3 regions of the Teredinibacter haidensis genome follow, and region 2 is predicted to be linked to each of the others. Evidence: predicted binding sites of a transcription regulator. Region 2 holds the regulator's gene; each other region holds the start of a gene.

Region 1 (4,433 bases), 2.3 Mb from region 2:
AAAGGGCGCACGTTCCTTTATTAATTGTTCCAGGGTGGGGCCGGGAATATATTCCGTGAGGTAGTAAAGTGTTTTTCGGGCGTGGGGCGGGGTTACTACCCGGGCGACCTGAGAATTTTGAATACGTGAGCCAATCCAGGATTCCATCACAAAGCGTTCGATATAGGCTGGGTCATCTTCGTAATTAACGGAGGGCGTTTTCATCACCAGTGGTGTGCCATTTTCCGCTTTTACCAAATAGACCTGACTGCGCTCGGATTCGTGTATTACCTTTGTTACGGTCATGCCATCGATTTTATTGCCCGGTTCCAGCAGTGGGGGGAAGGGGAGCTTTGATAAAACGGTAATGGCGTCTGATTGTGAGGGTGTACCAATGGATAATACCCGCACTGCCTGAATGCTAATGTTATCTTTGGTTTCGTATTTTAGGGCTAGCTTGGCTGCCTTTTCGGTTAAGGCTTCGGGCTCTTGTTGGTGTTCAAGAATTAGCTGCTGAAATTCTTTTTGGGGGATGGCATCGTGAATGCCGTCGGAGGTTAAGACAAATAAATCGCCGACTTCCATTTCCTCTGTCTGCATATCTACTTCCAGCGAAATATCCGCGCCCATCGCTCGGCTGAGGTAGGTGGTGGTTTTATCGATTCGCTGGGAGTGATCGCGGGTTAATTGTTCTAGCTGGTCGCCGCGCAAACGGTAGATTCGGGTATCGCCAATATGAAAGGTAAAGCACTTATCACCCTTTAATATCAGCGCGCTAAAGGTTGTGAGATAGCCTTCGCCGCGAACACTGTTTTGGCTTTGTCCCCATAAATAACTATTGAGTGAGTGAATGACGCGCATGGCCGATTGCTGGGTTCGCCAGGTTTCGGGCGTAGCGTAATAATCGGTAAGAAAGCCGGATATTGCCGATTGGCTTGCCTGCCTTGCGGAAGAGCTGCTGCTAACGCCGTCGGCTACTGCAATGGCAATGCCCTTGGTGGCAAGCGTGGATTGTTGATCGTCGGAAGGAATGCGCGCGCCCACGGTATCTTGATTTTCGGGCTTGGGGCCTTTATCGCTGTATTGGGATAGGGCGATTTTTAATGACGATTTTAGGTGGTCCACGATTTTTATCCGTTTTATATAGAAGCAGCCCTTAAAGGGCTGCTTAGAATTCAATCATACATCAATTAAATTATCGGTGATCAGGTCAGCTCTATCTGCTGAACGGTGCCGTCTGGTAACACTTCGGTCATGTGGCCTTCTGGCTCTTCCAGGAACTGCACAATAAAGAAGACTACCGCAGCACAGGCGCCGATAATCATAAAGAAGGTACTGGCATCTACAAAGCTGTAGGCGGTTAGGAATGTTACTGCACCCACGTTTCCGTATGCACCTGCCATACCGGCGATCTGGCCTGTCATGCGTCGCTTAACCAAAGGCACCATGGCAAATACCGCACCTTCGCCTGCCTGTACGAAGAAAGAGCAAAACATTACCGAGGCAACCGCAAAGTAGATGGGCCAGCCACTGCCAACTTGTGACAGAATTAAGTAGCCAACAGTTAGTCCCGCAATGAAAATAGACAGTGATTTGCGGCGACCAAACCTATCGCTGATATAGCCTCCACCGGGGCGGGCGATTAGGTTCATAAAGGCGAAAGCAGCACCTAGTGCACCGGCTTGTACAAGGCTTAAGCCGGTGAAGGTTTCCAGGAAGAAAGCGGGCAGCATGGAGACCACCGCAAGCTCGGAACCGAAGGTAACAAAATACGCCCAGTCTAGAATTGCGACCTGCTTAAATTTGTATTTGTCGTGTTCTGCGGCACCGTGGCTCAGCATTTCCTTGTTTACTTTATAGATTTGAGAAAACTGAAAAACACACAATACAAACAGAGCGACATAGAGAATGTAAGTTGTTGTTTGACTCAGTAGATCAACGCCAGAGGGAGACAGTTTCCACGCGAGTACGGCGAGAATAATGTACATGGGTATATTCATTGCCAGGTACAGGTAAAAATCTTTTTTACTGCTGACTTCTAGGCCGCCGGATTTCTTGGGTTTGAAATAGGTGGAACCTTTGGGGGTATTCCGTGCTTTCCAGTAAAAGAAAAAGCCGTAAATAAGAGCGATAACGCCGGTGCTGGCAATAGCATAGCGCCAGCCGTTGTCCCCACCAAACATCAGTGCAACGGTGGGCAGAGAAAAGGCTGCCGCTGCAGAACCAAAGTTACCCCAGCCGCCGTAAACGCCTTCGGCCAGGCCAACTTGACGGGCCGGGAACCACTCTCCCACCATGCGGATACCAATCACAAAACCGGCACCAGCGAAGCCCATGGCAAAACGCATAATCGCCAACTGCTCATAGCTGGTAGAAAAAGCAAAGCCTATACAGAGCAAACCGGAAATAACCAGCAACGTACTGTAAACCGTTCGTGGTCCGAATTTGTCTACCAGGATACCGATGACAATTCGGGCGGGAATGGTTAAAGCAACGTTAAGAATGAGCAGCGCCTTCCACTGGGCGCCACTCATATTGAAGGCTTCCATGATCAAAGGCTTCATTGGCGCGTGGGAAAACCACATAACAAAGGTTAGAAAGAATGCAAACCATGTCAGATGTAGCATGCGGATATTAGCCTGGGCAAAATCCAGTAGATTTAGCTTGGAGGTACTCATTGGGTTTCCTTCAATTAGTGGGTTGTCTGTGGTTCAATCTTGCTTGGTTATGTACCACTTTGATATTTGCTGATTCCCTTGCAACCTGTGTGCCAGCACGCAAATAGTGCATAAACAGGGAGGTGGGTGCTCGTGTTGGCGTTCTTACGCGATGAAACTATTTTGATTTCGCCCTCAAATGGGGCTGCGTTGGGATTTTTTGATTCGTTATGAGGCGATTGAGCGGATTTTATCAGGGTTAAAAAAATGAGTCATGAATTAACGGTAATATATGTGGCTACAAATAACAGGTAAGCGTTGTTGATGAGTAAAAAAGCAGAAAAAAGAACGAATCGTATAAAGGCCGCCAATCAGGCTGTTAAGTTAAAGGCGAAGGTGGGGTTGTGGGCGCTTACGCTCAGTTACACACTGTTGAGTTTGATCATTTCCCTGACGGCGGCCTGGGTGTTGCTTGCCAAGCAAGATTTTATATATGGCGTTTGGCATGACCACGGGGGAATCGGGCAGGGGATTGATACTTACGGCCCTCAAAACCGTTATAAACCGGGCTTTGGCGATACCTCCAGGGCGGAACGAATCCGCATTTTTGCGGAAATCAATCGTAGTATTCATGAGGGGGGCGAGGGCCTGGAGGCCATCATCTATCAATCTTCCAGCAGCGGTGGAGAGCAAGCGCTATTGCGCACCCCGGAAGTGGTTCATCTGCAGGATGTGGCCAAGCTTATTGATTTTCTGTTTGTGGTGACGTTTGTTTCAACTATCTTGTGGCTGGCTGTGAGCATCTACCTTTTGTTGGTCAGGCATCGTATGCCCTCCATTCGCCAGCAGTTGTCAGCATTACCGATATTGCTGATACCCAGTATATTGTTGGTCTTGGCTATTGGTCCGAAATCGGTGTTTAACACTCTACATATCTGGGTTTTCCCGGCGGGGCATCAATGGTTCTTTTATTACCAGGAATCGCTGATGTCTACCATGATGCTGGCACCAAATTTATTTGGTTGGATCGCACTGGCCTTGCTGGCACTCTCTATTGTCATATTTTTGTTTATTCAGTACACGCTCTTTTTCATTGGTAAGCGGACCGGGTAACGCTAATATTAATCGTCAATATCTTGTATGGTCACTCTGTTTCGCCCCAACGCCTTGGATTGATAGAGTAATTTATCAACGGATTGGTAGACCACTTTTGCGTCGATATTGGTACTGACAATGCACAGCCCGATGGACGCTGTGACGTGATCAAAACGTTTGTTGCCGGGGCTTGGAATGGCCAGGTTTTCAATTCCCAGGCGAATCCCTTCAATAAAGGCAATAATATCGCTGCGCGAGTGTCCGTTACATTGCAGAATAAATTCATCGCCACCTATCCGATAGCCTCTATCACTTTGCCGTTGTAGGTGCTCTGTTATCACCTTTCCCACGTTTCGTAAAACATCATCACCGGCGTAGTGGCCGCAGGTATCGTTATATTGTTTAAAGTAGTCGATATCGAGCATGGCAACACCCAGCAGGGATTGCCCATTGGCGGTCAGTGTACTGCTTAAAAACTCGGTTTCAAATTTCCGGCGATTCAGTAAGTGAGTCAGTACATCTTTTTCACTTTCTTTTATGTGGGTGATTTCGGTAAAAATCCAAATACGCGACTGGCCGATTCGGTCATCGGTAAATGAAACACTGCGTCGGCTAAAGTAACGCCCGTCGAGCAATTTCAGCTCGTCCTCGAACATTTCTGTGCTGTTGTGTAAGCGCTCGATCTGACTAACAAAGGCTGAA
Region 2 (4,433 bases):
GGCTGGTATCGATGGTGACATCTGCGGCGGCGGCAATGGGCTGCAGTATGCTTTTTTCCCGTGAGATGGCTTCGTTCAAACCGATAAACTCATCGGAGAGCGGGTGTCTGCGGCGGGTTTCACTAAAGCGCTTAAGCAGTATTTCTCGGGAACTGTCGAGAAAAACAATTTGGTATTCACTGCGTTCAATACCGGAGCTATCTATCAGCTCGGCGAGTTTGCTGAGGTCACCGTAGATATTGCGCGCATCAATCCCTATCGCAAAGCGCTGCTCTTCACTGCTGATGCGGTCGCCGATCTGCTCGATTAAAGCGGGCAGCAGGTTGGCGGGTAAGTTATCAATACAGGTGAAACCCTCGTCTTCCAAGAGGTGTAGAGCAGAACTCTTACCTGAGCCAGATCTTCCGCTGAGTATAAGCAGGCGCATGGGTATATACCAAAGGGGGATAAAATCGTAAGCGTTGTACGGGTAAACCCTTACCCGCAGTGTGTAATTTTACTGATATTAGATGGTTATCAGTTTACACCAGCCGCGACACGAAACAATTCTTCATTGCTGCTGCAGGCTTTTAGTTTACGTGTGAAGTTCGGATTCTGTAAGGCTTCGGCAAGGGTGGCGAGAGTTTGAAGGTGTGAGTCTTCGGCATCTTCAGGGACAAGGATGGCGAAAATAACATCTACCGGGGCTCCATCGACGGCATCAAAATCGACGGGATGATCGAGAGTGATACAAGCACAGAGGGTTTGATTCGAAGCGGATAAACGGCAGTGGGGGATGGCGACGCCCTGGCCTATACCGGTCGAGCCTAAGCGTTCGCGGGCGATCAGGCATTGAAAGATGGTGGTTTCGTCTGTATCGGGTAGGTCGCTGGCGAATAGGCTGGCTAGGCTTTCCAGTACACGCTTTTTGCTGGCGTCGGTAGCTTTGGCTTTACAGCGTTCATCGGTAAGAATGGTTGATATCTGCATAGTAATAACGTTTTTACGTGTCCTTTCCAGCCGCGCGTAGTAAGCGCTTTTAGGAGGTATAAGGCGGAAACAGGAGCGATAACGCCCATGTTTGCGACCCGGAGCTGCAAACTGGCGCGCATTCTACCAGCATTCATTGAGGTTCCAAGTCGTTATCAGGACAGAAATCAAAAAAGCCTTGAATTTAAACCAGTCGCTTGCGTTCATTCGAGGGTGGTATGTGCAAGGATTCGCGATACTTTGCAATGGTTCGGCGCGCTACCTTAATACCCTGCTCGGCTAACAGTCCAGTAATTTTAGAGTCACTTAGCGGTTTCCGTGGGTTTTCTGCCGCCACAAGTTTTTTGATGATGGCGCGAATGGCGGTAGAGGAACATTCGCCGCCTGAATCGGTGGCGACGTGGCTGGAGAAAAAGTATTTCAGCTCAAAAATACCTTGGGGTGTGTGCATATACTTTTGGGTGGTTACACGAGAAATGGTGGATTCGTGCATCTCCACTATTTCAGCGACGTTGTGCAGCACCATGGGTTTCATTGCTTCCGGGCCGTAGTCGAGGAAGCCCTGCTGTTTTTCCACAATACAGGTGGATACTTTGAGTAAGGTTTCGTTGCGGCTTTGCAGACTTTTCAGAAACCAGCGGGCTTCCTGCAGATTGTCGCGTAGAAAGGTGTTGTCTGAGCTGGAGTCGGCACGTTTGACGAGGGAGGCGTAGCTGGTATTAATGCGCAGCTTGGGTGCGATATCGGGGTTGAGTTGTACCATCCAGCGGTTATTCACTTTGCTGACGAAAACGTCTGGCACGACATACTCGGTTTCGTCGCTGCCTATGGATTCCCCTGGGCGTGGGTTTAGGCTTTGAATGACGCGAATGGCGGCCTGTAGTTCGGGCTCTTTTATGCGCAGTTTTCGCATCAGTTGTTTGAAGTCGCGGCCGCCGAGCAGGTCCAAATAATCATTAACCAGAGCTTTGGCGTGGGTAATATCAAGGGTGTCACTTTGCAACTGTCGCAGCTGAGTTAGCAGACATTCGCGGATATCCTGGCTGAGTACGCCAGGAGGATCGAACTGTTGAACCCTATGTAGAACTGCCAGCATTTCGTCCATCTCAAGCTCTTCGTGGTGAGCTTGTAGGCCGGAGAACATGTCATCCAGCTTTTGCCCCAGCAATCCGTTCGGCTCTACGGCGTCGATTATCGTTTCCGCTATTTCCCTGTCCAGATCCGACATGGGAGTAAGGTTTAGTTGCCAGTGCAGGTGGTCTTGCAGGGTTTCGGCTGTGCCGCGACGAGATTCAAAATCGTAGTCATCCGAGTCTGGTTTGGCAAGGCCTGAGCCGCTGGGTGCGGTCTCGTAGATGTCGTCCCAACTGGTGTCGACGGCGAGATCGGTGGGAATGTTATCTTCGTTCCAGTCGGTATCGGGCTTTTCTGGCTTGTCGTCGCTATTCGTCGGGCTGGCTTCCTGACTCTGGCTATTTGGCGTTTCGCTTTGCTCTCCGCTGGTACCGGTATTTTCACCCTCTTCGGAGGTCTCGAGCATTGGGTTTGAGTCGAGAGCTTCCTGAATTTCTGCCTGAAGATCCAGCGTGGAAAGCTGCAAGAGACGGATGGCCTGTTGCAGCTGCGGTGTCATGGTGAGTTGTTGGCCGAGCTTTAGTTGGAGGGACTGCTTCATATGGCGACTACTAACTTCCCGTGAAAATTAGATCGGGCACCAATTGGCATTTGGGCTTGCTCGGAGTCGGTGCGGATTAGACGTAGTTTAGTCTCCGCCGTCGGGACAATCAATCCTTTTAAAGCAAAGATTGTGCCGGTAGATATGGCTGGCTGGCGGGTAATGTCAAGTATTGGCGCGACTTATAGCGTGAAGTGTTTCCCAAGGTAGACTTCACGTACCTTTTGGTTACTGAGAACGACTTCTGCGCTTCCTTCCGCAATAATGTGCCCTTCAGATACTATATAGGCTTTTTCACAAATATCGAGGGTTTCACGTACGTTGTGGTCGGTAATCAGTACGCCGATACCGCGCTGCTTCAAGTGTTGGACTATCTGCTTAATATCACTGACGGAGATGGGATCCACTCCGGCGAAGGGTTCGTCGAGCAATATGAATTGTGGCTCGGTGGCGAGAGCGCGGGCAATTTCAACGCGGCGGCGCTCGCCGCCGGAGAGGGCCATGCCCAAGCTGTCGCGAATATGCTGAATGTGGAACTCATTGAGCAGCTGTTCCATGGCTTCATGGCGCTGTTTTCGGCGCAAGTCTTTGCGGGTTTCTAAAATCGCCATAATATTATCGGCGACGGTCAGCTTGCGAAACACGGATGCTTCCTGGGGCAGGTAACCCAAGCCCTGGCGGGCTCGTTCATGCATAGACATATGGGTTACATCGGTATCGCCAATGGATATATCGCCGCGGTCTGCCTTAACGATACCGGCAATCATATAAAAGCAGGTGGTCTTTCCGGCCCCGTTGGGGCCGAGTAGACCGACAATCTGTCCATCCTCCACGGAGATGGAAACGTCGATTACAACTTTGCGGCCTTTGTAGCTCTTTGCTAGGTGGTGCGCGTGTAGTTTAGGCATTGGGGTGTTGGGTTCTCGTTATTCTTGCGGCTGTTCTTCAGTGGAAAGGGCTTTAGGGGGGATGACCATTTTTACCCGGCGGTCATCGCCGGAAGCATCGCTTTTTCCGCCCGCTTTTACCACGGCTCTTTTAACATCGTATTCAATGCGGTTGCCGCTCAGACTGGTCCCTTCCTGTTTAAATGCTGCGTTATCAATCAGAAACAGGGTTTCATCGGTAATGCGGTACTCAAGGCGATTAGCTTGCGCTGTAACTGCCTCCTGACCCTTTTTTGGGATTTGGCTCAAGCGAGCGGGTTTTCCTGTGGCGACAACCATGGAATAGTTGTCGTTACGGCCGTAGATAATGACCTTCGCTGCCGTAATTTTCATGCTGCCCTGTTCCACAATAACCTTGCCGGCGTACGTGGTCGTGCCGTTTTGGTCATCCAGTTCGGCGCTGTCGGCTTGAATACTTAAATCTTGAAAGCGGTCGTTGGGGAGGGCGAGACTATTGCCGCCCATGGATATCAGCAAAATAGTGCTAAACATTCGGCAAGCGAAATTATTCAGGTAGTGATTCAGTATCATCTCGGTTTGCTTGCGTAGGGTTTCTGTGAATCGCCTTCACTTTATTGTGGAGTTTGATTTTTCGTTGTCGAAAATCTGCGGTCATACCCACGGCATCTATCTCGCCGTAGGCCGAGTGTATTTTAACAGGCTCTTGCGTGTACGCGACTTTTTCTGCGGGATTTATTGTGAGTGAGCTGGTATTCAATTCTGTCGGCTGGATGTTGCTCAGCGTTTCCGATTGCCAGATACGTACATTATTCCACAGTGTAATTTGCTCGGTGTTTCTCACTAATTTTCCGTTTTCCGCCTCTACTTGCCAAGGCGCTTTT
Region 3 (4,433 bases), 900 kb from region 2:
TATCAAGATCATAAAAACTCCGTCCTCAAAGGATTTCTGGCCTATGCTGTATGAAAACATTACTCGCATTTTCTGCCAAAAAAACGGCGTGTGATTGTGATTGTACTAGGCTTATAGCAAGGCTTGTGCCGATAGTGAAAATTCGACGAAGAAGTGGCGTTTGGTCGAGAAGTTGTCGAATTTATTTTCTGGTTAAGCCTGTGGTTGTAAGATGCCAGAAAACTGACGCCTTATAGGGTGGTCGTATCAATTCGTACCTATAAATAGAAGAGGACCCAAAATGGCTGGGGTTTTAGATAGTGTTAATCAGCGTACACAGCTAGTAGGGCAGAATCGCCTGGAATTACTACTGTTTAGTCTTGGGGGGCAGCAACTTTACGGAATCAATGTCTTTAAGGTAAAGGAAGTCTTGCAGTGCCCCCCTCTCAGTGAAATTCCAAGGCGGAATCCGGTAATTCGTGGTGTAGCTCATATTCGTGGTGGCACCATTCCTATTATGGATTTGCGTCAGGCAACGGGGCACGCCCCTTTGGGCGATCTCGAAAACTGCTTTGTCATTATCACAGAGTACAATCGTTCTACGCAGGGATTTTTGGTCAGTGGTGTTGAACGCATTGTGAATATGAACTGGGGAGATATTCATCCTCCACCCCGAGGTGCGGGTAAGGATAATTACCTGACTGCGGTGACAGAAGTAGAAGGTAGGCTTGTCGAAATTATTGATGTTGAAAAAATTCTGGCTGAAGTTTCACCGTTGCCCGCTGATGTGAGTGCGGACGTTATTGAAAGTGCACAACGGGATACGATTGTGTGCAAGCATGTGTTGATTGTGGATGATTCCACTATCGCTAGAAAACAGATCCAGAAAGTGATGGAGTCGCTCGGCTGTAAAACGACTCTGAAAAAAGATGGGCGGGATGCTCTGAATTTCCTTAATGAACTGATTGAGGATGGAAAAGATCCGTGTCACGAGCTGTTGTTGGTTATTTCCGATATCGAAATGCCGGAGATGGATGGATATACCTTCACGGCTGAGGTAAGGGGCGATGAGAGGTTGAAGAAGTTGCATATTATCTTGCACACTTCCCTTAGTGGCGTGTTTAACGAGGCTATGGTGAAAAAAGTGGGCGCAGATGATTTTCTTGCCAAGTTTCACCCCGATGATCTGGCAAACCGAGTAAATGATAGAATCGACCAACTGACAGGGGACGGAGAGCATGTTGAATAACACTCTTTCCGTACCGAGAGTAAGATAGCGGATATTATATGAGCTTCAACACAGGAACACCCACCTCGGCGTTTACGCAGGGGAGGGTGCAGTTGGATACTCGAGAATTTCAAGAGTTTCGAGATTTTCTGCAAACCGTTGCAGGGATCGATCTCGGCCATAATAAGCAGTACTTAGTGGCTACTCGCATTCGCCGAATTCTTATCGATTATGAGTGCGAAACGTTGGGTGTTCTTACCAAGCTTATTAAGAACGCAGCGAATAGGGAAGTTCGTCAAAAAGTTATTGATGCGATGACTACCAACGAGACCTTTTGGTTTCGTGACGGCTACCCTTTCGAGTATTTACGCAAAACGGTTCTGCCAGAAATGGTAGAAAATAATAGAGGCGGTCGTTTTCGTATCTGGTCTGCCGCCTGTTCTTCTGGGCAGGAGCCATATTCACTTAGCATTGTTGCAGAAGAATATATCCGAGGGGCGTTTGGTATCAGCAATCTGCCACTGGACATTGTGGCTACGGACTTATCCAGCCAAATTCTCGATAATGCCAAGCGAGGTGAATACGATCGTCTATCCATTACTCGCGGCTTGTCCGAGCAGCGCCTGCGAGACTATTTTGATCATTTTTCTTCGGATTGCTGGAGGGTGAAACCGCCTATTGGTCGGAGGGTAACCTTCAAGCCGCTTAACTTGCAGGACTCTTATTTGTTGCTGGGTAAATTCGATGTGATTTTCTGTCGCAACGTACTTATTTATTTCTCTGCCGATCTTAAGCGCGATATTCTCACGCGTATGCACGCTGTTATGAAACCTGGGGGGTATCTCTTCCTGGGATCTTCAGAGAGTATTGCTGGAACATCCGATTTATTTGAAATGATCCACTGTAACCCCGGCGTGGTCTATAAAGCTAAATAGCGCACGGCCTGTTATTCTTTGCCTTCAGTTATCTCAAGCAATATTCAATCACTCAACGGCTCGAAAGACCTCCTCTTCTTAAACACATATTGATCTTTCCTAAGGTATGCCTGCCGGAAAGTGGAAAAAGGGAAATTCCTTGCCGCTTTCAATAATTTTACTATCTGCCGATTATTTATATTTCCAATAAAAACAAAGGGTTAGGTGGTTGTAGTCCTGTTGGCACACGCATTGCTATCTATCGGTAACAATACAATATTCACTTTATTAACGGCAGGCAACATGGCTATTTCTTTTGACAGTGCGCTAGGTGTTCACGAAACAGCATTGCGCTTACGGGCACAGCGAGCGGGGCTGTTGGCGAGCAACCTGGCCAACGCCGATACGCCGGGTTACAAAGCAAAAGATATTAACTTTGGGCAGGCGTTGGCGAATCGCATGGATAACCAATCAGCTGATATTCCTATGTCTGCTACGCGTTCAGGCCATATCAAGTTCAACAAAGGGGATTCTGGTTTTACCGAAACCCTTTACCGTACGCCTAACCAGCCCAGTATTGATGGCAATACCGTGGAAGAGCAGGTAGAGCATGCGCAATTTATGAAGAACAACCTAGAGTTTCAGGCCAGTTTTACGTTTTTAAACAGTAAATTCAAAGGCTTGACCAAAGCCATTAAGGGCGAATAAGCGAGGCTGTTATGAGTTTATCCAATATTTTTAATGTCGCTGGTTCGGGAATGAATGCCCAGAGTATTCGCCTGAATACCACTGCCAGCAATATCGCCAATGCCGAAACCGCCAGCTCCAGCATCGATCAGACCTATCGTGGTCGACACCCTGTTTTTTCTGCGGTGCAGACTGCTGTACTAGCGGGTCAGCAGGGTATTCAGCAGAACACTCCGGAGGCTGTCGGCGTTCAGGTTCAGGGCATTGTTGAAAGTGATGCGCCGCTGCAGCCACGTTACGAGCCAGATAACCCCAATGCTAACGAAGATGGCTATGTGTACTACCCCAACGTCAATATCGTTGAGGAAATGACCAATATGATCTCGGCCTCACGTTCGTTTCAGGTGAATGTTGAAGTGATGAATGCGGCGAAACAAATGGTTCAGCGCGTACTCACTCTGGGTCAGTAAGTTGATGAATGTAAACGATAAAATACAGCTGAGGAAAAGCGCATGAGCAATGTGAATGCCATCAGTAATAACAGCCTGTTAAGCGATTTATCCATCGCCAATAAAACGGCGGACGAGCCTCAATCCAACGAGTTGGGCCAGAGTGCCTTTTTAGAATTGATGATTACGCAAATGGAAAATCAGGACCCTTTGAGTCCACAGGAAAATACCGAATTTATTGCGCAACTGGCGCAGTTCAGTTCAGTGGAGAGCTTGGATAAGCTAAATAACAACTTCGACAGCTTTACCAATAATTTTGTCGCCAACCAAGCATTACAGGCTTCGACGCTTGTTGGCCGTTCCGTCACAGTTCCTACGGATCGTACACAGCTTGAAACGGGTGATGTGGTAACCGCGAGTGTGGATGTACCGTCTAGCTCCAGTGATATCACCGTCAATATCTATACGGAAAGTGGTTCCTTGGTGGATCAGATCTCTCTGGGTGTGCAACCCCCGGGTGAGTTGGTGCTGCGGTGGGATGGCCAGAATGCCGAGGTGAATGGCGAGCTATTGGATTGGCAGAGTAGCCAGGAAAATGGAGTAGAGGCCGGATTGTACCGCTTTGAAGTGATGACCCAGGCCAATGGTGAATCTACCGAACTGGCAACGGCACTTAGCGCAAATGTGAATAGCGTTACCGTCGGCAGTAACGGCAGCTTGGTATTGAACCTGGCCGGTATTGGTGCTGTAAGCCTTACAGACGTTAAACAATTTAATGAGTAGCGGCAAAACTTTGCCGTATGCAGTAATCGCAGGAGAGAGTTATGCCTTTTAATACCGCTCTAAGTGGCATTCGTGCCGCTTCAACCGATTTGACCGTTACTGGTAATAATATTGCCAATGCCTCCACAACGGGGTTTAAATCTTCCCGAGTGGAATTTGGTGATGTGTACGCCACCTCTGTGTTGGGCGCAGGTTCCGGCGCTGTTGGCAGTGGTGTGCAGGTACAGGATGTGGCTCAGGCTTTTGGCCAGGGCAATGTCTCTTTTACCGAAAACGAACTGGACCTAGCCATAAACGGCAATGGTTTTTTCCTGTTAAACCGTGGAGGAGAACAGCTCTACACGCGTGCTGGCACGTTTGGTTTGAGTGATGATGGTTTTATCACCAACAACG

Evidence for each region. Region 2 encodes sigma-54, which starts transcription at its own class of promoters, with help from an activator protein. Its sites were predicted from a motif close to TGGCACANNNNTTGCNNT; they were not measured.
Region 1: a site for sigma-54 is predicted at 2,735-2,752, ahead of H5715_RS02955 (NarK family nitrate/nitrite MFS transporter). Genes of this name have one in related genera too.
Region 3: a site for sigma-54 is predicted at 2,363-2,380, ahead of flgB (flagellar basal body rod protein FlgB). Genes of this name have one in related genera too.

What each region holds. Positions count from the first base shown of each region.
Region 1 is NZ_CP060084.1:718,494-722,926, forward strand. It holds gene H5715_RS02950 (bifunctional protein-serine/threonine kinase/phosphatase) at 1-1,104, opposite strand, end outside; gene H5715_RS02955 (NarK family nitrate/nitrite MFS transporter) at 1,185-2,657, opposite strand; gene H5715_RS02960 (lipoprotein intramolecular transacylase Lit) at 2,961-3,749, shown strand; gene H5715_RS02965 (diguanylate cyclase) at 3,758-4,433, opposite strand, start outside.
Region 2 is NZ_CP060084.1:3,294,796-3,299,228, reverse strand. It holds gene rapZ (RNase adapter RapZ) at 1-427, opposite strand, end outside; gene ptsN (PTS IIA-like nitrogen regulatory protein PtsN) at 517-969, opposite strand; gene H5715_RS13155 (RNA polymerase factor sigma-54) at 1,154-2,644, opposite strand; gene lptB (LPS export ABC transporter ATP-binding protein) at 2,827-3,552, opposite strand; gene lptA (lipopolysaccharide transport periplasmic protein LptA) at 3,571-4,083, opposite strand; gene lptC (LPS export ABC transporter periplasmic protein LptC) at 4,097-4,433, opposite strand, start outside.
Region 3 is NZ_CP060084.1:2,397,483-2,401,915, reverse strand. It holds gene flgA (flagellar basal body P-ring formation chaperone FlgA) at 1-12, opposite strand, end outside; gene H5715_RS09305 (chemotaxis protein CheV) at 281-1,228, shown strand; gene H5715_RS09300 (CheR family methyltransferase) at 1,267-2,142, shown strand; gene flgB (flagellar basal body rod protein FlgB) at 2,425-2,829, shown strand; gene flgC (flagellar basal body rod protein FlgC) at 2,841-3,278, shown strand; gene H5715_RS09285 (flagellar hook assembly protein FlgD) at 3,321-4,040, shown strand; gene H5715_RS09280 (flagellar hook-basal body complex protein) at 4,082-4,433, shown strand, end outside.